Regions from separate parts of the Niveispirillum fermenti genome, predicted to be linked through region 1. Evidence: predicted binding sites of a transcription regulator. Region 1 holds the regulator's gene; the other holds the start of a gene.
What was found. Region 1 encodes LexA, which represses DNA repair genes until DNA is damaged. Its sites were predicted from a motif close to ATGTTCTANTTTGGTTC; they were not measured.
Positions count from the first base shown of each region.

Region 1 (6,101 bases):
ACCGTCGTGCATCTGCTGCGCAATCGCGGTGCCGCCGTGCGGGAGGCGACGCTGAGCCGTGCGGCGGAACGGTTCGGGCAGTTCCGGATCGTTGCCGACAGCGTCGCCGCCCGGCCGGATGTCACCGTCGCCATCGTGGAACGCATGATCGCCCTGGTGTCGGAGGATGTGCGCCAGCAATTGATCCGCGACCACAAGATCGAGCCGGCCCTGGCCAAGCGGCTGGCCGAGGGGGGACGGGAGGCCGCAACGCTGCGCGTCCTGCAGCCCCTGCTGGTCTCCCCCGATGATGCGGAGATGGTGGCCAAGCATCTCTACCGCCAGGGCCGGCTGACCCCGCAGGTACTGTTCCGGGCCCTGTGCGCGGGCGATCTGGAACTGTTCGTGGCGGGCATGGCGGCACGGGCCAACATCACGCCGCAGGCCGCCGGCATCCTGGCCTGGGATGATGGCGTGCTGGGGCTGCATTGCCTGATGGACGCGGCGGCCATTCCCGGCCCCCTGACCGCGCCCTTCCGCACGGCCCAGCAGATGGCGCTGGAGATTGAATATGCGGCCGGCAACTGCACGCGGGAGAAATACCAGCAGGTCGTGCTGGAGGCCCTGTTCGACCGCTATGCCGACACCGCGGAACGGGAGGTGGACGAGTTGCTGATGCAGATTTCCGACCAGCCCGGCATCGATGTCGGTGCCATCCTGAATCCGATCCGGGCATAAGGGCCCCGGTCCCACATGAAGCTGATCTGCTATGCCATTCATGGCGATCCGCCCCTGATCCGTCCGGCACCGGCCACGCGCGACTGGATGGACGGCACCCCGCAGGCCTATGCCTATCGCTGCCTGCCGCTCAACATCGCCAATGCCCATGGCTGGGAACTGCTGAACCGCAGTGGCTTCACGGCCCATTGGGATGGCGGAAGCGGTATCGACAGCATCAGCATCACGCCCGATCCCGGCACGACGGCCCCGGCCATCAGCCATTTCGGCTCCGGTGTGCTGACCTTCCATATCGAAGCCGTGTTCCGCACCGAGCCGGGGTGGAGCCTGTGCGCGCAGGGCCCCGTGAACCGGCCCAAGGATGGTATTTCCGCCCTGTCGGGCATCATCGAGACGGATTGGGCACCCTACAGCTTCACCATGAACTGGAAATTCACGGCGCCGGGCCGGACCGTCCGGTTCGACGCCATGGAACCTTTCTGCACGATCTTCCCCGTGCAGCGCCGCCTGCTGGAAAGCGTGGAACCGGAAATCCGCAACCTGTCGGACGATCCCGAACTGGCCCGGCGGTTCGAGGATTGGGCCCAGGGCCGCACCCGCTTCAATGAGGAGTTGAGCCAGCCCGGATCGGACGCCCGCACAGCCAAATGGCAGAAAAGCTATTATCTGGGGCTGTTGCCGGACGGCAGCCCGGCCGACCCCGACCATCTGGTCAAGCTGCGGCCCCCCGGCTTCGTGGACAAGCGCTGAGCCTGATCCGGGTCGTACTCATTCACCGCGCCGGTGGCGCCCGTTCATACCATTCCCATTCTGCGGTGATCGGACCTTGTTGGTTCCGATCACCGCATTCAAGCGCCGGCGCCAACATGCCGGGCGCCAACATGCCAATGGCTTGGCTACGCCGCACGAGTGGTGCTGCGGCCGGTGCTGCGGCGCCCGCCACCGCATGGCGATCCATCCCCGCCCCCCGGCCCGGCTGTGACGGCCGGCACCCTGCCGGTCGTCAGCGTTCCGGCCCCAGACACCCCCGTTCCACCGACTGCGCCGCCAGTTCCTGAAACCGGGACAGATAGCGCCCGTCACCCGCCATGGTCGGGTCGCGGATGGTATCGGCGTTCAACTGGCGCATTTCGGCATTGATACGGTCACAGGGGCTGGCACAGCCCGACATGGCCAACGACAGCGGCACCAGCAACAGCAGCGCACGCGCCGCGACGGACGACAGGGCGGACATGGGTGACCAGCCATCTTTCAAACCGTTTCGATGACTGGCACCCTGGCACCCGGTCCGGGCAAAAGCGCGGCATGTCCGTGTCGCGATTGCGGCAGTGGCCGCCGTCAATACCGGCGGATCAACCCGACCAGCCGGCCCTGCACATTGACCCGGTCGGCCCCGAACACGCGCGTTTCGTAATTGGGGTTCGCAGGTTCCAGCGCGATGGAATTCCCCTTGCGGCGCAGGCGCTTCAGCGTCACCTCCTGCCCATCCACCAGCGCCACGACGATCACGCCATTCTCCGCCGTCTCGCAGCGCTGGATGATCACCGTGTCGCCATCCAGGATGCCGGCATCCACCATGCTGTCACCGGCGACTTCCAGCGCGTAATGATCGCCCGTCGCCACCATGCTGGCGGGAATGTCGATCGTCACCGAACTGTCGCGCATCGCCTCGATCGGCAGGCCGGCGGCGATCCGGCCGTAAAGCGGCAGGGCCACGGCTTCGGCGTCGTTGCTGGCCGGACGCCCCGGCAGGGCGCCCCGGAAATCTCCCTTGATGACATTGGGCTTGAACCGCGGCGTCACATCCGCCGGCGGCTGTGACGCCGGTGCGGCGGCCGGGCGGGCCTTGGCCGCCGGCTTCTCCGGCAGGCGCAGCACCTCCAGCGCGCGGGCGCGATGCGGCAGGCGGCGGATGAAGCCCCGCTCCTCCAGCCCTGTGATCAGCCGGTGGATGCCCGATTTCGATTTCAGGCCCAGCGCATCCTTCATTTCATCGAAGGAAGGGGAGACCCCACCCTGTTCCAGCCGCTCATTGATGAAGAACAGCAGTTCCTGTTGCTTGCGCGTCAGCATGGCATCCCCTTGACCGCAACCGCCCGTCGCCCATCCACGCAGCGGCATGATACGGTCCGACTATAGAACAATCCCGGAACGTCAATCAATGTTCTATTTTGGTTCGTGCTTTCACAATGTCCATCAGCACGCAATCCGTCCCGCCGACACCACTATAGGGGGATATAGCCACACCAAAAATGTACTTATAACATTCGGCCTATGGATGTTGGATAGGTATTCATCAAGTTTCACCTGACATAACATGCACATTTAAAAATTTCTTAGAGAAAACATCCCGGAAACCACATATACGAAAGGATAGGTGGCAGCACCATCAAAATCATTATAAATATTTATATAGCTAATTTTCCAATAAGGAAATTGCCGGTGCGTATTTTTAAGCCTTCTCAGGAAACCCGTCGACTTTCCGCTTTAAGGGATGCTATCGATCGCTCTCAATGTGTCATTGAATTTGATATTAACGGATATATACTAGATGCAAACGAGAACTTCCTGACATCTCTCGGCTATCATCGTGAAGATATTATTGGGAAACACCATAAAATTTTCGTTCTTCCCAAAGAACATGCAAGTGAAGGATATCGCGATTTCTGGAATACGCTGAAGCAGGGCAAATTCCAGACCGGCGTTTTCCGCCGGGTCACCCGTGAAGGTCGGGAAATTTGGATCCGCGCCACATATAATCCTGTCTTCAACCGGGCAGGTCAGGTGGTCCGGGTCGTGAAGCTGGCGACAGACATTACGGAAACCATCCACCTGCGAAATGATCTCGCCGCCAAGGTGGCCGCCATCGGCCGGTCACAAGCCGTGATCGAGTTCACGTCCAGCGGCGAGATCATGACGGCGAACGAAAATTTCCTGTCCGCGCTGGGATACCGGCTGGAGGAGATCCAGGGCCGGCATCACCGCATGTTCGTTCCCGCGGAGGAGCGGGAGAGCACCGCCTATCTCCAGTTCTGGCGGCAACTGGCCGCCGGGGAACATAATGGCGGGGAGTTCCGGCGCGTGCGCAAGGATGGGCACGACATCTGGATCCAGGCCACCTACACCCCTATCCTCGACGAGGACGGGCGGGTGGAGAAAGTGGTGAAATTCGCCACCGACATCACGGAACAGAAGCGCCGCACGGCCGATTTCGAAAGCCAGATCCAGGCCATCAGCAAAAGCCAGGCGGTCATCGCCTTCAACCTCGATGGCACGATCATCACGGCCAATGCTAATTTCCTCGACACGCTGGGATACCGGCTGGAGGAGATCCAGGGCCGGCATCACCGCATGTTCATGCCGGAGGAGGAGCGCGACAGCGCCCCCTATCGCCAGTTCTGGGAACGGCTGGGCCGCGGTGAATATCAGGCCGGCGAATATCGGCGCATCGGCCGCAACGGGCAGGAAGTCTGGATTCAGGCCTCCTACAATCCCGTCCTGGATTTGAATGGCAAGCCCTACAAGGTCGTGAAATATGCCAGCGACGTGACGCGGCAGGTGCTGGCCCGTCAGCGCAGCGAACATGTGCGCAGCATGATGGAGAATGTTGCCGCCGGCGCGGAGCAGATGAACGCTTCGATCCGCGAGATCGCTCACAACATGGCCCGTTCCCGCGACGAGGCCGAATCGGCCAACCGCCGCGTCGACGCGGCCGGTGCCGTGACGGCACGCCTCAGTTCGCTGTCCGACAGCATGGTCGAGATCGTGAACCTGATCTCCGGCATCACGGGACAGATCAACCTGCTGGCCCTGAACGCCTCCATCGAAGCCGCGCGCGCCGGGGAGGCCGGAAAGGGTTTCGCCGTCGTCGCGCAGGAGGTGAAGAACCTGGCCAACCAGGCCCGCGCCGCCACCGACCGTATCAATGATGATATCGGCAGCCTGCGGGAGACGGCGACGGAGGTCGTGCAGACGCTCGACAGTATCCATGGCGCCATCAGCCAGGTCAGCGACTATGTCAGTTCCATCGCCGCCGCCGTGTCGCAGCAGAGCGCTGTTGCCGGCGACATGTCGACCAGCATGCAACGCGCTGCCGCCGAAGCAGCCCGTATCGGGGCCTGACCCGGCGGCCGGAGCGCCCACGCGGCGACGGGTGTCAGAGGGCGACCGGCGTCAGAGCGCGTCGAGCGGCATTACCCGCACGCGGTCCCCCGCCCTGGCCGGCGGGGCGTGGGGGGCGCGCAGGATCAGGCAGTCGGCCCAGGCCAGGCGGCTCAGCATGCCGCTATCCTGTTTGGGAAAGGGTTCGGCCACAAGGCGGCCTTCCCCATCGGTGGACAGCCGGGCACGGATGAAATCAGCCCGCGCGTCGTTGCCCCCCATGTCACGTCCCAGCACGGCGTCACGCAATTCGTCATCCGCCGGCAGTCCCTGCATGGCCAGCAACAGCGGGCGCAGGAAAAGCCAGGCGCAGACCAGGGCGGAAACGGGATTGCCGGGCAGCCCGATCATGGGCACGCCATGCATGCGCCCGAAGATCAGCGGCTTGCCGGGCCGCATGGCGATCTTCCAGAAATCCAGTTCCATCCCCGCCGCCCCCAGGACGGACCGCACCAGATCATGTTCCCCCACCGACGCACCGCCGATGGTGATCAACAGATCGGTGCCCGACGCGGCGGAAACCAGGGCGGACAGGCTGTCCACACTGTCGGCCGCGATGCCCAGATCCACCGGCTCGCCGCCCAACTGGCGCACCAGGGCCGCCAGCGCCAGGGAATTGGAACTGACGATCTGGCCCGGCGCCAGCGTGTCGCCCGGCATCACCACCTCGTCACCCGTGGCCAGGATGGACACGCGGGGACGGCGGCGAACCCGCAGCCAGGGGACGTTCATCGATGCGGCCAGCGCCAGGTCGCGGACCGTCAGGCGACGGCCCGCCGGCACCCCGATGTCACCCGCCGCGAAATCCTGGCCCGCCGGACGGACCCAGCGGCCGGGCCCGCCGCCATCCTTCAGCGTCACGGTGGCGCCGTGATCCTCCGCATCCTCCTGCACCACCACGGTATCGGCACCGGCCGGCAGCGCACCGCCGGTGAAGATGCGCACGGCCTGGCCGGGGCCGACCACGCCGTCGAACGGCCGGCCGGCCGGCGCCTCCCCGATGCGGGACAGGGTGGCGGGGAAGACGGAAAGGTCGGCCGTGCGCACGGCCCAGCCGTCCATGGCGCTGACGGCGGTGGGCGGGTGGGTGACGCGGGCCACGACATCGGCGGCCAGCACGCGCCCCAGCCCCTCGGTGATGGGGACCTGTTCGGCGGGCAGCAGCGTCGCCGCCGCCAGGATGCGGGCACGGGCCTCGGAAAGCGGGATCAAGCGGATGCTCC
Region 1 is NZ_CP156678.1:163,880-169,980, forward strand. It holds gene ABC728_RS00695 (DUF2336 domain-containing protein) at 1-717, shown strand, start outside; gene ABC728_RS00700 (DUF6065 family protein) at 733-1,467, shown strand; gene ABC728_RS00705 (hypothetical protein) at 1,721-1,951, opposite strand; gene lexA (transcriptional repressor LexA) at 2,056-2,790, opposite strand; gene ABC728_RS00715 (methyl-accepting chemotaxis protein) at 3,160-4,839, shown strand; gene ABC728_RS00720 (molybdopterin molybdotransferase MoeA) at 4,891-6,090, opposite strand.

Region 2 (6,101 bases), on a different replicon from region 1:
CGATCAGGTCGAATTCATATTTCAGCAGGCCGGACACCTTTTCGGGCACACCTTGCGGGTAAAGACGTGTCGCCCCCTCCCAGGCCAGCCTTTCCATCTCCTGCTGCGGGGTCAGGCCGGACGGGATGGGATCGATGGGATAGTCGTAGCGCAATTCATCCATGGCGAAGGTGCAACGGGCGGCGATGGCCGCGCTGGCGGCCAGCGCGTCGGGCCGGGCGGCGAACAGGGCCGCCATGGCTCCGGCCGGCTTTGCGTAATGTTCGGCATGCGGGGACAGGCAGCGGCCGGCGGTGGCCAATGTCCGGCCATGACGGATGCAGGTCAGGATATCATGCAGCCGCTGCCGGTCGGGATGGTGGTAGCGCACGTCATGCGTGGCCAGCAGCCCCACCCCCAGGGCGTCGGCCAGCTCCCCCAGCCGCAGCAGCCGCGACCGGTCATATCCCTGGTAAAGCGGCGCGACAGCCAGATGGAGCCCGGCCGACGGCAGGGCCGCGAACCGGTGCAGTTGGGCCGCCAGAACGGCCAGCCGGTCCGGCGTGGCCCTGCCGTCCGGCGCCAGAACGGCCAGGATCAGCCCTTCCGCCCCGGCGGCCAGATCGGCCAGGGCCAGATGGCATTCCCCCTTGCCACCACGCCGCTTGCCCAGGGTCAGCAGCCGCGTCAGCCGGCCATAGGCCGCGCGGTCGGTGGGATAGCACAGAACCGGCGGCGCATCGGCCAGGGTCAGGCGGCACCCGACCACCAGCCGCAGACGATGCTGCCGGCAGGCCACATGCATGCGCACGGCCCCGGCCAGCGTGTCATGATCGGTGATGGCGATGGTCCGCCGTCCCAGGCCGGCAGCGGCCAGGGCCAGTTCATGGGGATGCGAGCCGCCGCGCAGGAAGCTGAAATTGCTGGTGACCTGCAGGTCGACATAATTGCCGTCCGTCATGCGCATAATCCATGCAGGTACCAGTGCCCCCGGTCGTCGGCCGTGCGGAACAGCCAGAGCCGGCGGCCATCGGCCAGTTGCGCGCGGTAATAATCCCGCGTGGGGCCCAGCCGCGCCCGCCACCAGTCCGGGCGGATGCGCTCCGGCCCTTCCAGCCAGTCCAGCCGCCAGCAGCGGCCACGCCACAGCATCTCCGCCGGTTCCGCCACCTCCACCCGCTCGGGCGGGTGCAAAAGCAGCAGCGGCCGCGGCCCTTCCACCCGCCAGGTGCGGGGGCGCGCGGGCGGCGGGCGGCGGGGCTGGGCCTTGGGCCAGGGCCGGTCACCATCATCCCCCATTGCCACCGGGGTGGAGGCCGGGACCGGGTCGGGAAATCGCATGCCGGAAGGCGCGACCGGGCCTTGCGAACCGCCGCCCGCCGGCAGGAAGGCAGGGTCGGCAAGACCCGCCTCCATCTCCCCGGCCAGATCGGTGGCGGCCTCCGGCCGGTGCGTGTCGCGCGGCAGGGGACGGCCGACCCGTTCCTCTCCCAGCCGGTTGACCAACCGGTCCAGCAGGGACAGCAGCGCCAGGGCGCCGCCCCCGCCCACGGCCAGCCCCGCCTGCTCGGCCGTGAACAGGTCAGTCGAAACGGCCGTCAGTTCCATCATCTCGATCCCGAAACCGGGTTCGATCGTGTCGAACCGTTCCCGGAACAGCTTCAGCAGCGCTGCGGGATCGCGGGCGGGGCGGGCGGCACCGATGGACAGGTCCTGCACCGTGGCATCCGTGCGAAAGCAGGTCAGCTTCAGGCGCCGCACCCCGCGCCCGGCCTGTTCCAGCCGCCGGGCCAGATCCCGCAGCAGGGCCAGCACGGCGGCCTCGATCGCCTCGCGCGTGGCGATGGGTTCCAGGAAGGAACGGCGGACCTGCCAGACCGGGGCCGGGGCCTGCGGGGCCACGGGCTCGGCCGACAGGCCCAGCATGCGGTCCAGCCGCCGGCCGATACCCGGGCCATAGCGGGCCGTCAGCGGCGCGCGCGGCTGGCGATGGACATCGCCCACCCGCACCAGCCCCACCCGCGCCAGATCGGCCACCTGTTCCCCATCCAGGCGCAGGGCCGGCATGGGCAGGGGCAGCAGCAGCGGCCAGGCCCCCCGCCCTTCCGGCAGGACAGGGTCGCTGACGGAAGGGCGGTGCCGGGCCCAGCCCCAGGCCGCGGCCGGCGAATCGCCCAGCCCCAACCGGTGGGTGAAACCGGCCCGGTCCAGCCGGGCACCCAGATCGGCCAGCAGCCCCGCCTCCCCCCCATGCAGATGGGCGGCCCCCGCGATGTCCAGGATCAGGCCGTCCGGCCCGTCGGTCGCTGTTTGCGGCGTATAACGCTGCGCCCACAGCGCCAGCCGGACCAGGGCCGCGCGGTCGCCCGCCGGATCGGCGGGCATGGCCGTCAGCGACGGTGCCAGGGCGCGGGCGTCGGCCAGCAGCAATCCTGCCCGCAGCCCGTCCGCCTCGGCCAGCCCGTCGACGGCATGCAGCCGGATGCCGCCCTGCCCCGCCAGGGTCAGGGCCAGGGGACCGGCAGGCCCGTCCTGCCTATTCCGCCGCCGCCACTGGTCCGTCGGCCAGCGGCTGAGCCAGACGGAGACGAAACGCCGCGTCATCCCACGCAACCTCCCACGAACCCGATCCGCCGCCGCGTGCCCGCAGCAGCGATACCTGCCAGCGCGGCCAGCCCCCTTCCGCCTCATGCAGGGGGCGGCCGCGCGCCGACACCACGCGCCAGCGCGTCAATGCCGTGGAAGGCGGGGGGCGGGCCACCGGCGGCAGGATCAGCAGGGCCATCATCCCCCCTTCTTCCGCCGCAAGCTGCAGGCGGCGGCCGGCCACACTGCCGGGCAGCACGCCGTCGCCGACCACAGCCGCCAGCGACGGGCAGCGCAGCGCCTCCTCCAGCACCCACAGCGCATCCTCCACCCCGGCCGGGCGCGCCAGGATCAGGCGTGAGGCGTCCAGCCCCACACCGGCCAGCCCCGGCCCATAAGGCATGTCGGCCAGCCCCAGCGGGTCCGATCGGTCGCGATGGCGGCACCAGAGGATGGGGCCGGGTGGCAGGCCCGACAGCAGGGCCGCAACAAACCCATGCGCCGCCGCATCCCCCGGCCCCGGCCAGAACTCATGCAACCCGCCCCGCACCAGCCCACCCCCCGGCAGGGCCGCATCCAGCGCGCCCAGCCCCAGCGACAGGGCCGCGCGCCCCTTGGGGGGGCGCACCCTGTCCATGATGGACAGCCGCTCCCGCAGGGCGGCGATGGTGGGGATCCTGTCGGCCATGGGGCAATTGTTCGTGTTTTGTTCCTGTTTGCAAGCGTTGAATCCGGTGGGCGGGGATGGGGAAGTGGCAATAGACACGGGCGTCCATGCCCCAGATCGGTGCCGTTACCCTGCGGGTCCGCGATTATTGCGCGGCTTGGCTACGCGGCCTATGCCGCGCGGCAGCAGTTGCCGGCGGGGCGGCTTTCCAGTCAGAGGAAAACCGCTCCAGCATGGAGAATGTCCCCTGGTATCCGCGCCGACGGGCACGGCGGCGGCACGAATGAAGGCGGGACCTGTTTGCCGGCGATGCCGACAGGCCCCGGCGCCGGTCAGCCCAGCCCCTTCTGCCCCATGTCCAGGAATTTCTGCCGGCGGTTCAGGCGCAGGGTGGGGCCGTCCTGGCCGCGCACGCTTTCCAGCGCATCCTCGATCGCGTTGCCCAGGGCCGTGATCGTCTCGTCCCGCCGGCGATGGGCGCCGCCGATGGGCTCCATCACCACGCGGTCGATGACGCCCAGTTCCTTCAGGTCCTGGGCCGTCAGCCGCAGGGCCTGGGCCGCGTCGGCAGCATTGGTTGCCGAGCGCCAGAGGATGGACGCGCAGCCTTCCGGCGAGATCACCGAATAGATGGAATGTTCCAGCATCAGCACGCGATCGGCCGCGGCGATGGCGATGGCCCCGCCGGACCCGCCCTCGCCGATGATGGTGGACACCATGGGCACGGTCAGGCGCAGACAGCTTTCGATCGACTTGGCGATGGCCTCCGCCTGGCCACGTTCCTCCGCCGACACGCCGGGGAAGGCGCCGGCCGTATCGACCAGCGAAATGACGGGCAGGCCGAACCGGTCGGCCATGGCCATCAGGCGCTGGGCCTTGCGATAGCCTTCGGGCTTGGCCATGCCGAAATTATGCTTCACGCGGCTTTCGGTATCGTTGCCCTTCTCCTGCCCGATCACCACCACGGACCGGCCGCGGAAACGGCCCAGCCCGCCGATGACGGCCCGATCCTCCCCGAACAGCCGGTCGCCGGCCAGCGGGGTGAAGTCGGTGATCAGCGCCTCGACATAGTCCAGGCAGTGCGGCCGATTCGGATGGCGCGCCACCTGAACCTTCTGGGCCGGTGTCAGCTTGGCGTAGGTGGAGCGCAGCAGCTTGTCCACCTTGTCCTGCAGCTTCTTCACCTCGTCGGCGATGTTCAGATCGCCGCCATCGGCAAGATGGCGCAGTTCCTCGATCTTGGCTTCCAGCTCCGCGATCGGCTTTTCGAATTCCAGGAAATGCATCGAATTGATGGTTCCGCCCTTGGCACTGAAGCGGGCTGATTAGCACGAGATGGGCGGGAGGGCCATAGTGTGCATGAGTGTGCATGCGCAAGGGTGGGCTGAAGGGGGAGCCCGAGCGGCCCCGAAAGCCACCGCCACCGGCCTTTCCCCGTCAGTCCAGCAGCCGCACCGGATCACCGGCCCGGATCGCCCCGCCGGCTTCAACCCTGGCATAGACACCGCAGACCACATGGTCGAACCCGCTTTTCAGCGCCTTCAACAGGGCCATGTCGCGCTCGCCCGTGGTGGGGTTGACCTCCACCGCGGCACAGCGCGTCGTGGTCTTGAAGACGGACAGCACCGTATCACCGACGGCGATGCGCCGGCCCACCCAGCCCATCTCTGCCCAGGGTGCCAGGCCCGACAGGTGCAGGTTGGCGCGGAAGCGCAGCGGATCGACAGGGCGCTGCGTCACCCGCCCGATATCCTTCACCGATGCCAAATTCAGCAGCGACACGGCCTTGTCCGGGATGTCGGTGAAATTGTGGCCGGGGCTTTCCACCAGCTTGTACGGGCCGGGCACGGCCGCACCGGCCATGTAGGCCGACAGGAACTGGTCGATCAGCAGCCGGCCCGTGGCCGTGTCGATGCGGCCGCGCGCCACGCGCTTGCCCCCGCGCCGCAGTTCGAGGACACAGGTTTCCGGATCGAACACGGCCTGCAGCGTCGCCAGCTTCTCGTCCCGCAGCAGCACCAGGAAATTGGTCTTGGGTTTCCAGGCCGGTTCCAGCGGATCGAACTGCGTCGCCCGGTGCAGGATGGCGAAACGCCGGTCATGCGGCAGGCAGCCGCCCGGCGTCAGGGTGGCATGGTCCAGCGTCTGGGCCGTCAGGCCCTTGACCGGGAAATAATGGATGGCATCGAGCGTCGCGGACATGATGGGACGAAGGATAATCCGCCCGGCGGTCACGGCGCAACCATCACAATGGGTCCGAACCGGTAATTCGGTTTCATGAAACGGCCGATCGCCCGGTAATCTCAGAACAGACCCAACTGTTCGGCCGGCAACACGGCCCCTTCGATCCGCAGCAGGGCCAGCTTCGTCGCCACCCCGCCGGGGGCCGAGAAGCCACCCGCACCGCCGGCCGCCGCCATCACCCGGTGACAGGGCACCACGATGGGCCAGGGGTTGCGCCCCAGCGACTGTCCGACCGCGCGCGGCACCGTGTGCGGCGGCATACCGCCCAGGACCGCCGCCGGCATGCGCCGGCCCACCTCGCCATAGGTCAGGGTGCGGCCCGGCGGGATGGCGCGGGCGATGGCATAGACGGCGCGGTCGAAGGGGCTGGTTTGCGCCATGTCCAGGCCTATTTCCAGCAGGTCCCGGCGCTCCCCCGCCAGCAGGGCGCGGATGCCGGCGATGGCCGCCGCCGCCGTCTCGTCCGGCTGCCCCGCGACGGCACCGGGCACGGCCTTGCGCAGGCGGCCCGCCAGATCGCCCCCTTCCACGGCCGGCAGGCGCACACCCAGCAGCCCATACGGCCCCCAGGCAATGGCACAGGTGCCGACAGGCGTGTCGAACAGGTGAAGGAAACGGCCGGTCA
Region 2 is NZ_CP156681.1:1,069,050-1,075,150, reverse strand. It holds gene ABC728_RS16505 (error-prone DNA polymerase) at 1-940, opposite strand, end outside; gene ABC728_RS16500 (Y-family DNA polymerase) at 937-2,583, opposite strand; gene ABC728_RS16495 (ImuA family protein) at 2,516-3,253, opposite strand; gene ABC728_RS16490 (acetyl-CoA carboxylase carboxyltransferase subunit alpha) at 3,565-4,518, opposite strand; gene ABC728_RS16485 (MOSC domain-containing protein) at 4,670-5,434, opposite strand; gene ABC728_RS16480 (methylated-DNA--[protein]-cysteine S-methyltransferase) at 5,536-6,101, opposite strand, start outside.
Region 2: the regulator LexA is predicted to act here: its motif matches at 3,261-3,277, upstream of ABC728_RS16495 (ImuA family protein).